Regions from separate parts of the Duganella rhizosphaerae genome, predicted to be linked through region 1. Evidence: predicted binding sites of a transcription regulator. Region 1 holds the regulator's gene; each other region holds the start of a gene.

Region 1 (4,308 bases):
GCCCGGCTGATGGCACTCCATGCGCTCGATCACATAGCGCGGCCGCTTGAACGGCAGCACGCCTTTGGCCGTCGGCATCGTCGCTCTGGTATGGTCGCCGTAGCCCTGCGTGCAGGCGCCGTCGTCCTCGATCCCGGACAAATCCACCCGCTGCCAGACGGGCGCCCTGTCGCAGGCGCTGACCTCCGCCGTGCCGCTCTGGATATCGCGCTCCGCATCCGCCAAGGCATCCTCCGCCGCCTGAAACGCCACATCCCGATCGCGCTCGCCACGCGCAGCCTTCTCACCCTGCAAGCTCATTTGCGCCGCCGACACGCCCAGCAGCATCGCCAGGATCAACATCATCAGGCACATCAACACAACCGCGCCTCGCTGCCGTTGCGCCGCCATGACCTAGCCGCTCCGATTGCGCAAGGCCACCGTCATGCCGACCACCCGGCGCGCCCGTGTGCGCTGCGACGGCGGCAGCGTCGCCTCCACGATGCGCACACCTTCATCGTCGCCATGCGCATCGGAATAAGCGGGGCCGAACAGATCGAAGCGTGTCGTCGCCGTGTCGGCGCGCGTATTGCTCTCGCCGTGCAGCAGCAGGGCCACCCTGACGCTGCACACGCGCTTCCAGAAGGTCTTGCGATGGAAATCGCGCAAGCGCTCGGCGGGCGTGGCGCCGGTCAGCACCAGCGCGGCATCCATCGCATTGATGTTGCTGGCGTTGACATACGCATTGGGAATGCCGTCGGCCGGCGTATCGGTATCGAGCCCATACAGCACTTGAAAGGAATCGACGCCGCGCACGATGGCGTCCGCGCCCCAGCCGGAGGCGCCGCGGTATTTGCAGCGCAGTTCGGCCTCGCCAGCGCCGTCGTCGGCGACGTAGAAGATGCTCCAGCCGCGCGCATCGGCCGCGTCGGGAACGGCGACGCCGAAGCCCGCGCAATTGAGGCTGGAACCGTCGCCATTGCCGCCCACGCCGGAACCGGAAAAGCGCAGGGCCAGCACATCGCTGCCGTGCGCCACCGCCGGCAACGTCGCCGAGATATCCGCGCCGCCCCGGCTGATGCTGCGCGCGTCCAGCCCGGCGATGGACGCCGGCGCATCGGTGTCCAGTTCCACCGGCGCGGCCTTGCTGTCCCAGTTGACATAAGCGCCCTGCCGTATCGCCCGCGCCATGATGTCGAGCGCATGGCGGCCACCGTCGTTGAGCCCGGCGTTGTCGCTGTGATTGCGGTAATTGCTGCCGGCCGACAGCAGCAGGCCGCTGGCCAACAGGGTCACGATCAAGCCCAGCGCTACCGCGATGACGAACTCGACCACGGTCCATCCGCGCGCGCTCATAGCATTGCCGCTCATCGCGTTGCTCCAACCGCCACGGCGACGGCCGGCGCGAATGCGCCGCCGGCGTCCTTGCGCGGCGTACCGTCGGGATTCTTGCCGCGCCATCCCACCTTGACCACCACCGGCGCGCCCGCAGCGCCGCCGCAAGTCCAGCCGGGCTTGACGCTGCCGTCGCGGCAGACCTGTATGCGGCCCGCAGGCAGATGCTGGCTGACCTGCACTTTCGCTTCGTACAGGTCGAACATTGCCAGCTGCGCGCTGTCGCACGCGCCGCCGTAGCATAGGGCCGACGGCGCCGGCGGATCGGGTTCGGCCAGCGCATCGTAGTCCAGCATCAGATAGGGATTGGCGCCATCGGCCAGGTGCATTTGCGCGGCGTTGGCGCGCATGCGTTCGGCCAGGCCGGCCGCCACGTAGGTCGCCTGCGACAGCAACGCGGCTTGATGCCGCATGCGCAGGGCCGTCAACTGCATCGCCACGCCGCCGACGATGCCGACCGCCAGCAACAGCACGGCGATCAGGATTTCCAGCAGCGTAAAGCCGTGCATCAAGGCGCGTGTGCGCATGGCACACCTCCGCAAGTCGACAAGGACAGTGCTAGAAGTTAGCAGCGACGACTGTAGAGGATATGAGGTGTATCAAAGGTGCGTCAGCCGTAGGCCGGTCGCCAACGAACCGGAAACTAAGCCTTACGCGGCTTGCGTTCCTGTCCGACTTCGGCGATCGCGTCCTGGAACTCGGCCAGGTCTTCGAAGTTTTTATAGACCGACGCAAAACGGATATACGCGATCTTGTCGAGGCGCTTCAGTTCCTGCATCACCAGCTCGCCGATGTAGCCCGTGTCGACTTCGCGCTGGCCGCTGGTCAGCAGTTTTTCTTCGATCGACAGTATCGCCGCGTCAACGGCGGGCGCCGCCACGGGACGTTTGCGCAAGGCCAGCGTCAGGCTGCCGCGCAGCTTAGCGGCCGCATACTCGGTGCGGCTGCCGTTCTTCTTGACCACATACGGCATCACCAGTTCGATGCGCTCATACGTGGTAAATCGTTTATCGCATTTTCCGCAGCGCCGGCGCCGGCGTATGGAATCCCCTTCCTCGGATACACGCGTATCGAGAACCTGGGTATCTTCATGCTGGCAAAACGGACATTTCATATTGGCGCTATTCGGTGACGCGACACCGGCACAGGCCGGCGTCGCGGTACTACAGATTACTTGGCGTAGACAGGGAACTTGTCAGCCAGAACCTTCACGGCCGCTTTCACGCGCTCGATGGTCGCTGCGTCGTGCGGGTTGTCCAGCACGTCGGCGATCAGGTTGCCGACTTGTTCCGCTTCCGCTTCCTTGAAGCCACGGGTGGTGAAGGCAGGCGAACCCAGGCGGATGCCGGAAGTCACGAATGGCTTCTGCGGATCGTTAGGGATGCCGTTCTTGTTGCAGGTCATGTGAGCCGCACCCAGGATCGCTTCCGCTTCCTTGCCGGTCAGGTTCTTAGGACGCAGGTCCACCAGCATCACGTGCGACTCGGTGCCGCCGGAAACGATACGCAGGCCACGCTTGATCAGGGTCTTGGCCAGCACGTCGGCGTTGATGACGACTTGTTGCTGGTAAGCCTTGAACTCAGGCGTCAGCGCTTCCTTGAACGCCACTGCCTTGCCGGCGATGACGTGCATCAGCGGGCCGCCCTGGATACCTGGGAAGATAGCCGAGTTGATGGCTTTCTCGTGCTCGGCCTTCATCAGGATGATGCCGCCGCGTGGGCCGCGCAGCGATTTGTGCGTGGTCGAGGTGACGAAGTCGGCGTGCGGCACCGGGTTAGGATACAGGCCGGCGGCGATCAGGCCGGCGTAGTGCGCCATGTCGACCATGAAGTAAGCGCCAACGGCCTTGGCGACGGCGGCGAAACGCTCGAAGTCGATCTTTTTCGAGAACGCCGAGGCGCCGGCGATGATCAGCTTAGGCTTGTGTTCCTTGGCCAGCGCTTCCATGGCGACGTAGTCGATGTCTTCTTCGGCGGTCAGGCCGTAGGAGACGACGTTGAACCACTTGCCGGACATATTCAGCGGCATGCCGTGGGTCAGGTGGCCGCCTTCGGCCAGCGACATGCCCATGATGGTGTCGCCTGGTTTCAGCACGGCGAAGAACACGCCCTGGTTGGCTTGCGAACCCGAGTTAGGCTGCACGTTGGCCGCTTCCGCGCCGAACAGCTGCTTGACACGGTCGATCGCCAGTTGCTCGACGACGTCGACGTACTCGCAACCGCCGTAGTAGCGCTTGCCTGGGTAGCCTTCGGCGTATTTATTGGTCAGCTGCGAACCTTGCGCTTCCATGACGGCCGGCGAGGTGTAGTTTTCCGACGCGATCAGTTCGATGTGATCGTGCTGACGGGTGTTTTCTTTTTGAATTGCGCCGAACAATTCCGGGTCAACGTTGGCGAGGGTGTGATCTTTTGCGAACATGTAAAAACTCCAAATGAATTGAGTAACTTGTTACTGGCAGGTTGGATCGAATGAGGGAAGCCGATAGCGGACAGGCAGCCTCTTCGTGCATTTCCATCGATGGCTGCCCAGGCGAACGGCTGATGAAATCTCACGTTTCCCGGTGGATGCCCACCTTTCGCTGACCGGTCGCCACGCACCAAAATGGTGATGACCGGAGCTTTTCGCCAGTTACGTGAGACGTAATGGAAGCCTGATTGTAATTTATGCGCCAGTTTTGAGCAAGGAAATCATTGCTTAAAATACAATCTTATGCCGATTTTGATAGCAGAGATAAGCCATACTGCCATTTCGGCTACACTTGACCATCGTTTCCACTCCTCTTACACATTAACCGCAAGGATAGAACATGATCGTCTTCATCACCGGCGCCACCGCCGGCTTCGGCGCCGCCATGGCCCGCACTTTCGTCCAGAACGGCCACAAGGTCCTGATCAGCGGCCGCCGCGCCGACCGCCTGGAAGCGCTGTCGGCCGA
Region 2 (4,308 bases), on a different contig from region 1:
GTCATCGCGCTCAAGGCCGGCGCCTTCGACTACATCTCCAAGCCGGTGGCGCTGGACCAGTTGCGGGTGATGGTGCAGTCGGCGCTGCGACTGAACGCCGAACCGCCGGGCGAAGCGCTCAGCACCGAGCCGCCGGCCAGCCGGTTGAAGGGCGAATCGGCCGTGATCCAGGCGCTGCGCGCGCAGATCGCGCGGCTGGCGCGCTCGATGGCGCCGATCGCCATCAACGGCGAATCGGGCAGCGGCAAGGAGCTGGCCGCGCGCGAGATTCACGCCCAGAGTTCGCGCAACGGCAAGCCTTTCATCGCCGTCAACTGCGGCGCCATCCCCGAGGCGCTGATGGAGGCCGAGTTCTTCGGCTACCGCAAGGGCGCTTTCACCGGCGCGGCCGATGAGCGGGACGGCTTCTTCCAGGCGGCCAACGGCGGCACCTTGATGCTCGACGAAGTGGCCGACCTGCCGCTGGCGATGCAGGTCAAGCTGCTGCGCGCGATCCAGGAGCGGCGCGTGCGCAAGATCGGCGCCACCGCCGAGGAACCGGTCGACGTGCGCATCATCAGCGCGACCCACAAGAACCTGGCGCAGTGCGTGGAGCAGGGCAGCTTCCGCCAGGATCTGTTCTACCGCCTGAACGTGATTGAACTGAGCCTGCCGCCGCTGCGCGAACGGCTCGACGACCTGGCCGTGCTGACCGGCGCCATCCTGGAGCGGCTGGGCACCTTCGAGCACAAGGTGCTGCTGGGCGAGGGCGTGCTCGATGCGCTGCGCGGCTACTCCTTCCCCGGCAATGTGCGCGAGCTGGAAAACATCCTGGAACGGGCGCTGGCCTTCGCCAACGACGGCGTGATCGAAGTGGCCGACCTGGCGTTGAAGGGCGCGCGCATGGTCGAGGCGATCGTGCCGCTGCCGACACCCGCGCTGCCGGCGCCATACATGGCCGTCACCGAAGCCGCCGCGCTGGACGTGGCGCCGTTGCCGACGCCGCAGCCGGCCGAGCCGGCGCCGTCCGCCGCCGGCACGCTGCCGCTGCCGCACCTGGACGCGCTGCCCAGCAGCCTGCCCGACTACCTGAACCAGATCGAGCGCGACATCATCCTGCGGGCGCTGGCGCAGACCCAGTTCAACCGTACCCAGGCCGCCCAGCTGCTGGGCATCAGCTTCCGCCAGCTGCGCTACCAGATGCAGAAGCTGAACATCCAGGAGCCGGAGGCGTGAGGCCGCCGGAACTGGGCGCCGACGGCTGGTGGCTGCCGGCGCGGCGCTACGACAGCCCCCATGCCGACTGCCGTCCCGACCCGGCCGACATCACGCTGCTGGTGGTCCATAACATCTCGCTGCCGGGCGGCTGTTACGGCGGCCCGCACGTGTCCGACCTGTTCAGCGGCCGCTTGGACTATAATACTGACCCCTCGTTCGCGGACCTGCGGGGGCTGAAAGTGTCGAGCCACTTCTTCATCCGCCGTGACGGCCGCGTGGTGCAGTATGTTTCTGCCAACGAGCGGGCCTGGCACGCGGGGCTGTCGGCCTTCCAGGGGCGGGAGAAGTGCAACGACTATTCGATCGGCGTGGAGCTGGAAGGCACGGACGACAGCGGCTTCGAGCCGGCCCAGTACCAGGCGCTGGCGGCGCTGACGCTGGCGCTGCAAACGCGCTATCCGCTGACCGATGTGCAGGGTCATGAACACATCGCGCCGGGCCGGAAAACCGACCCGGGACCGTTGTTCGATTGGGAATGTTATCGGAAAATCTGGCAGACTTTGCTTAATCAAAAGGCACCGGATGAGCTCGCGTTAGTGGGTGCTAGCGCCGGACTACGCTTCGCAAAAGGGCTTCCGCAAAGTCAATAGAAAAATTGCCGTAAACCTCAAAATTTCCACTTGTCTTAGCCTGACCTGACCACTACAATCAGTGTATCGATTCACACCAATCACTAGATATAGTAGTTCTCATGACACTGGTTCTTAAACTATTTACAAGCCGACAAGGCCAGTTCACCACCCATTTTATTGCAGTTTAACCAGCCAGGCAGGTTTTGGCCGGTCGCTTCATTTTGGCCTTTTTTCATACAACATTACGTCGCGCAGCACTGACTGCACGCTGTTATCGGGGAGCTTAAATGCAATCTACTCAAGACATCACCATCAATCCAGCGCTGGTACCAGCAGCCGCTGCGAGCACCGCCAGCAGCCCGGTCACGGCCGCCAGCGACCTCGGTGACTACCGCATCATCCGCCGTAACGGCGCGGTCGTCGCGTTTGAACCGTCGAAAATCGCCATCGCCGTGACCAAGGCTTTTTTGGCCGTTAACGGCGGCCAGGGCGCAGCTTCGGCGCGCGTGCGCGAATTGGTAGAACAGCTGACCGCCAGCGTGGTCACCGCATTGGTGCGCCGCCAGCCATCGGGCGGCACCTTCCACATCGAAGACGTGCAAGACCAGGTTGAACTGGCGCTGATGCGCTCCGGCGAACACGATGTCGCCCGCGCCTACGTGCTGTATCGCGCCAAGCATATGGAAGAGCGCCGCGCCGCCAAGGAAGCGCAAGGCGCCACCGCCGCGATCGAAGCGCCGCAAATCCACGTGCTGGAAAACGGCGAGCGCAAGCCGCTGGAAATGGACCGCGTCACCGGCCTGATTAACGCCGCCTGCATCGGCCTGGAAAAGCACGTCGACGCCGACGCCATCCTGGCCGAGACGCTGAAGAACCTGTACGACGGCGTGCCGGTCGAAGAGCTGCACAAGTCCGCCATCCTGGCCGCCCGCGCGCTGATGGAAAAAGATCCGGCTTACTCGCAAGTGACGGCCCGCATCCTGCTGCACACGATCCGCAAGGAAGTCTTCGGCAAGGAAGTCGCGCAGGGCGCGGCAGCAGCCGAATACGTGACCTACTTCCCGCAATACATCGCCAAGGGTATCGCCAACGAACTGCTGGACGTCAAACTGGCCGAGTTCGACCTGGCCCGCCTGTCCAAGGCGCTGGTCGCCGACCGCGATCTGCAGTTCGGCTACATCGGCCTGCAAACCCTGTACGACCGCTACTTCCTGCACGTGCGTGACGTCCGCATCGAAATGCCGCAGGCCTTCTACATGCGCGTCGCCATGGGCCTGGCCCTGAACGAAAGCGACCGCGAAGCGCGCGCCATCGAGTTCTACAACCTGCTGTCGACCTTCGACTTCATGTCGTCGACGCCGACGCTGTTCAACTCGGGCACCCTGCGTTCGCAGCTGTCGTCGTGCTACCTGACCACCGTGTCGGACGACCTGGAAGGCATCTACGACGCCATCAAGGAAAACGCCCTGCTGGCCAAGTTCGCCGGCGGCCTGGGTAACGACTGGACCCCGGTGCGCGCACTGGGCGCCCACATCAAGGGCACCAACGGCAAATCGCAAGGCGTGGTGCCGTTCCTGAAAGTGGTCAACGACACCGCCGTCGCGGTCAACCAGGGCGGCAAGCGCAAGGGCGCGGTGTGCGCCTACCTGGAAACCTGGCACATGGACATCGAAGAGTTCCTGGACCTGCGCAAGAACACCGGCGACGACCGCCGCCGCACCCACGACATGAACACCGCCAACTGGATCCCGGACATGTTCATGAAGCGCGTGATGGAAAAAGGCGACTGGACCCTGTTCTCGCCATCCGATACGCCTGACCTGCACGACCTGGTCGGCAAGGCCTTCGAAAAAGCCTACCTGGGCTACGAAGCCAAGGCCGCCGCCGGCGAAATCCGCGTGTTCAAGAAGATCGCCGCGCTGGACCTGTGGCGCAAGATGCTGTCGATGCTGTTCGAAACCGGCCACCCATGGATCACCTTCAAGGACCCATGCAACATCCGTTCGCCACAGTCGCACGTCGGCATGGTCCACAGCTCCAACCTGTGCACCGAGATCACGCTCAACACCGGTCCTGACGAAATCGCCGTCTGCAACCTGGGTTCGGTCAACATGCCAGCCCATATGAAAGAGGGCAAGCTGGATCACGTCAAGCTGAAGAAGACCATCCGCACCGCGATGCGCATGCTGGACAACGTGATCGACATCAATTACTACGCCGTCGACAAAGCGCGCAACGCCAATATGCGCCACCGTCCGGTGGGCCTGGGCGTGATGGGCTTCCAGGACTGCCTGCACATGATGCGCATTCCGTTCTCGTCGAACGAAGCCGTGTCCTTCGCCGACACCTCGATGGAAGCGGTGTGCTACTACGCCTACCTGGCCTCGACCGAACTGGCCGAAGAACGCGGCCACTATCAGTCGTACAAAGGCTCGCTGTGGGACCGCGGCATCCTGCCGCAGGACTCGATCAAGCTGCT
Region 3 (4,308 bases), on a different contig from region 1:
CGGGTGCTGATGATCAGTCTCGATCCGCACCATGACACACCGGCCTCGCTGTCCGGCCTGCTGAAGATGCACCAGCTCGATCCGGCGCAGTTCCGCTTGGTGACAGCCGACGGCGACAGCCAGACGCGCGCACTGGCGGCCACGTTGAACATCAAGTATCGGCGGCTGGAGAACGGCGAAATCAACCACACCACCCGCATCGCCCTGCTCGACGCCCAAGGCACGGTGCAGGTGGACAGCACCCGGCTCGATGCCGAGCCGGATCCGGTGTTCGTCAAGCGGGTGGCTGCGTTGATCCGGTAAGGAATTTTACTCGGCCAACCGTTCGGGGATCGCCTTGAGCCGGTAATGTTCGTGGAAGAACAGATCGGCCTTGTGCTGGTCCGAGCAGAAATTGGTCACTTCCTTGATTTTCCCATGCTCGAATCTAAAGACCAGGCACCAGGTCAAGTCGAGGCCACTGCCGGCGGTGCTCCATCCCCGGTGGTGATCGATGACGTAGTCGCCTTGCTCTGCGATCGCGAATGGTTCGGCCTGAAATTCAGCTTTCCCAAGCTGATCGAAGAAAGCCAGCACCTCTTTGATACCGTGCTTCTCGCCGGCGAGGGGGTGATGGCCTGGAATACGCCAGACGATGTCTTCCGCCATGACGTCGCTGACCGCAGCGACATTCTTGCTTGCATATGCTTCGAAAAACGCGCCTATCTTTTGAAGGTTCGACATGAAATACTTCCTTGTGAGTGATGTAATCTCTGCCTGGAACGGGCGCCACGCCTGACGCCCCCGATCCGGTCGGGCCGGAACCATTCGTCAAACAACTATTATCAAAATGGCGACATTGACTTTAACGCATTCACAAATTTTCCGCTATCCCAACTCAACGGCGCCGGAGCACGACATGGGTCGCCTTCTCCGTTCCCACGTACTCGACGCACTCATATCCCAGAGCCCGCAGGTCCGCGCCCTCGAACAAACGCTCACCACTGCCCAGCAGAATCGGCGAGATCGCGATATGCAGTTCGTCGATAAGCCCCTCTTGAAGATACTGTCGGATCACGTCGGCCCCGCCGCCAATGCGCACGTCCTTGCCGTTCGCGGCTTCGCGGGCCAGCTCCAGCGCTTCGTGTATGCCGCCCGTGACGAAGTGGAACGTCGTGCCGCCTTCCATCTGGATAGATGGACGAGCATGATGGGTCAAGACAAAAACCGGGACGTGGTACGGCGGGTTATCGCCCCACCAGCCATTCCAACTCAGATCGGGCCAGGGCCCGCGAACCGGTCCGAACATGTTCCGCCCCAAAATCCAAGCGCCGATGTTCTTGAATCCCCGTGCGGCAAAATCGTCGTCGACACCGGTCGTGCCATCGCCGGCACCATGGGCCTGCTGGAACGTGCGGGTTGGAATGAACCACTGGTGTAGCTCCTTCCCACCCACGCCGAGCGGTTCATTGAGATCCTGATTCGGCCCGGCCCCATAGCCGTCTATAGAAATCGTGAAACTTTCAACTCGAACTCGTGTCATTTTGATTCTCCATTAAATGGTCGTTCCGATGTTGCATGCCTGGCGCGTCGTCTGGCCGCCTGGCAAACCCACAATGTACATAGAAATCAGCCTTGCCCTTGGCGCAGAACAGCTGGATGTCATGAATCCCCGCAGCCCGACACCGCGCAACCAATGCGTTAATCAATTCCTCGCCCAGACCGCGGCGCTGATAGTCAGGATGGACAATCATCTCCGTAATGAAGGCATGGAGCTTGCCATCCGAAATGACGCGAGCGAACCCCATCAACTGGTCTGCATCATATGCGGCAAATGAAGCCCACGATGCCTGCAACGACGCTCCATAAAATTCGTCGCTCCGTTCGAGCGGTCCCCAACCAGTGGTGTCATAAAGCGCTTTAAACGCGGTAGCGTCTGGTGTCTCTGTAGAAAAAGTAAAGGCCATCTAGTTATTCTCATTAATTTTCTTGGTCATGTAAAACCTCCGCACTTGCCATGGCAGCGAGACCGGATTACATAGGTTACATCAAGTGAACGGATACCGATATTTCGAGTATCGGCACGCGATACAAAATCACTGGCACAGGCACAAAGGCAATCCAGATCAAGGAATTGCAAAGTCGCTCTGACTTTCATTGACGACACCATATCTAGTGCTTAACCTATTAAAACCAACTAGATATGGGATCAAGGAGCACGCATGCAAAGATTAATTCACACCCAGATCATCAAGCGCGACGGCAGCGAGCAAGCCTTCACGTCGGCCAAGATCGAAGCCGCCTTATTGAAGGCCGGCCGCGCCAGCGGCGAGTTCGACCTGCCCGAGGCGCGCCACCTGGCCGAGTGCGCGCTACTGCACCTGTCGTCGCTGCGCCAGGAGGACCGGCTGACGGTCGAACTGATACAGGACACCGCCGAACGCGTGCTGTACGACGCCGGCTACCGCCAGACCTTGCGCAGTTACGTGGTCTACCGCGAACAGCACGCCACGCTGCGCCAGGACCGCCACGCGCTGGTCGACGTTGCCGCCTCCATCAACGAATACCTGGAGCGCCAGGACTGGCGCGTCAACGCCAACGCCAACCAGGGCTATTCGCTGGGCGGGCTGATCCTCAACGTCTCGGGCAAGGTCATCGCCAACTACTGGCTCAGCCACGTCTACCCGCCCGCCATCGGCGCGGCCCACCGCGAGGCCGACCTGCACATCCACGACCTCGACATGCTGGCCGGCTACTGCGCCGGCTGGTCGCTGCGCACCCTGCTCAACGAAGGCTTGAACGGCGTGCCGGGCAAGGTGGAGTCCAGTCCGCCGCGCCACATGTCGAGCGCGATCGGGCAGATCGTCAACTTCCTCGGCACGCTGCAAAACGAATGGGCCGGCGCGCAAGCCTTCAGCTCCTTCGACACCTACATGGCGCCGTTCGTGCGCAAGGACCGCCTCGGCTACGACGAGGTCAAGCAATACATGCAGGAGCTGATCTACAACCTCAACGTGCCGTCGCGCTGGGGCACGCAGACGCCGTTCACCAACCTGACCTTCGACTGGGTCTGCCCGGAAGACCTGCGCGAACAAATCCCCCGCATCGCCGGCGAGGACATGCCGTTCGCCTACGGAGAATTGCAGGCCGAGATGGACCTGATCAACCGCGCCTACATCGAGATCATGATGACCGGCGACGCCAAGGGCCGCGCCTTCACCTTCCCCATCCCGACCTACAACATCACCGAGGATTTCGACTGGGACAGCCCGAACGCCGAACGCCTGTTCGAGATGACGGCGCGCTACGGCCTGCCCTACTTCCAGAACTTCATCAACTCCGAGCTCAAGCCGAACATGATACGGTCGATGTGCTGCCGCCTGCAGCTCGACCTGCGCGAGCTGCTCAAGCGCGGCAACGGCCTGTTCGGTTCGGCCGAGCAGACCGGTTCGCTGGGCGTGGTGACCATCAACTGCGCCCGCCTCGGCTATCTGCACCGCGGCGACGAGGCCGGCCTGCTGGCGGCGCTGGACCGGCTGCTGGAACTGGGCCGCGACAGCCTGGAGATCAAGCGCAAGGTGATCCAGCGCCACATGGACAACGGCCTGTTCCCGTACACCAAGCGCTACCTGGGCACGCTGCGCAACCACTTCTCCACCCTGGGCGTGAACGGCATCAACGAAATGGTGCGCAATTTCGATCCCAGCGGAGAGCACGACATCACCAGCGACTGGGGCCGCGCGCTGGCGCTGCGCCTGCTCGACCACGTGCGCGCGCGCATGGTCGAGTTCCAGGCCGAGACCGGCCACATGTACAACCTCGAAGCCACGCCGGCCGAGGGCACGACCTACCGCTTCGCCAAGGAAGACCGCAAGCGCTATCCGGCCATTCGCCAGGCGGGCACGGCGGAGATGCCCTACTACACCAACTCGTCGCAGCTGCCGGTCGGCTATACCGACGATCCGTTCGAGGCGCTGGAGCAGCAGGACGAATTGCAGCGCAAGTACACCGGCGGCACCGTGCTGCACCTGTACATGACGGAAGCGCTGACCAGCGCCGATGCCTGCCGCTCGCTGGTGAAGCGCGCGCTGAGCCGCTTCCGTCTGCCCTACATCACGGTCACGCCGACCTTCTCGATCTGCCCCAAGCACGGCTACCTGAACGGCAGCCACCCTTACTGCCCGAAATGCGACGCCGACCTGCTGGCGCGCAAACAGGCCGCCAGCGCCTGATTACCCGCGTCGTTCCCGCGAAAGCGGGAACCCATAGAACGCCGCGAAAACAGACTCAGTATGGATTCCCGCTTTCGCGGGAATGACGGAATTTAAC

What was found. Region 1 encodes NrdR, which represses ribonucleotide reductase genes. Its sites were predicted from a motif close to CACNANATNTNGTG; they were not measured.
Region 2: the regulator NrdR is predicted to act here: its motif matches at 1,929-1,942, upstream of RUGAMON1_RS08995 (ribonucleoside-diphosphate reductase subunit alpha).
Region 3: the regulator NrdR is predicted to act here: its motif matches at 2,144-2,157, upstream of RUGAMON1_RS20005 (ribonucleoside triphosphate reductase).

Annotation. Positions count from the first base shown of each region.
Region 1 covers NZ_BPWK01000010.1:107,434-111,741, reverse strand. Annotated here, with positions in the region: gene RUGAMON1_RS21130 (pilus assembly PilX family protein) at 1-390, opposite strand, end outside; gene RUGAMON1_RS21125 (PilW family protein) at 394-1,350, opposite strand; gene pilV (type IV pilus modification protein PilV) at 1,347-1,901, opposite strand; gene nrdR (transcriptional regulator NrdR) at 2,018-2,488, opposite strand; gene glyA (serine hydroxymethyltransferase) at 2,545-3,792, opposite strand; ZMP/ZTP riboswitch at 3,891-4,016, opposite strand; gene RUGAMON1_RS21105 (SDR family oxidoreductase) at 4,181-4,308, shown strand, end outside.
Region 2 covers NZ_BPWK01000003.1:384,002-388,309, reverse strand. Annotated here, with positions in the region: gene RUGAMON1_RS09005 (sigma-54-dependent transcriptional regulator) at 1-1,215, shown strand, start outside; gene ampD (1,6-anhydro-N-acetylmuramyl-L-alanine amidase AmpD) at 1,212-1,847, shown strand; gene RUGAMON1_RS08995 (ribonucleoside-diphosphate reductase subunit alpha) at 2,117-4,308, shown strand, end outside.
Region 3 covers NZ_BPWK01000009.1:113,536-117,843, forward strand. Annotated here, with positions in the region: gene RUGAMON1_RS19985 (SCO family protein) at 1-303, shown strand, start outside; gene RUGAMON1_RS19990 (nuclear transport factor 2 family protein) at 310-723, opposite strand; gene RUGAMON1_RS19995 (dihydrofolate reductase family protein) at 878-1,522, opposite strand; gene RUGAMON1_RS20000 (GNAT family N-acetyltransferase) at 1,503-1,946, opposite strand; gene RUGAMON1_RS20005 (ribonucleoside triphosphate reductase) at 2,202-4,211, shown strand.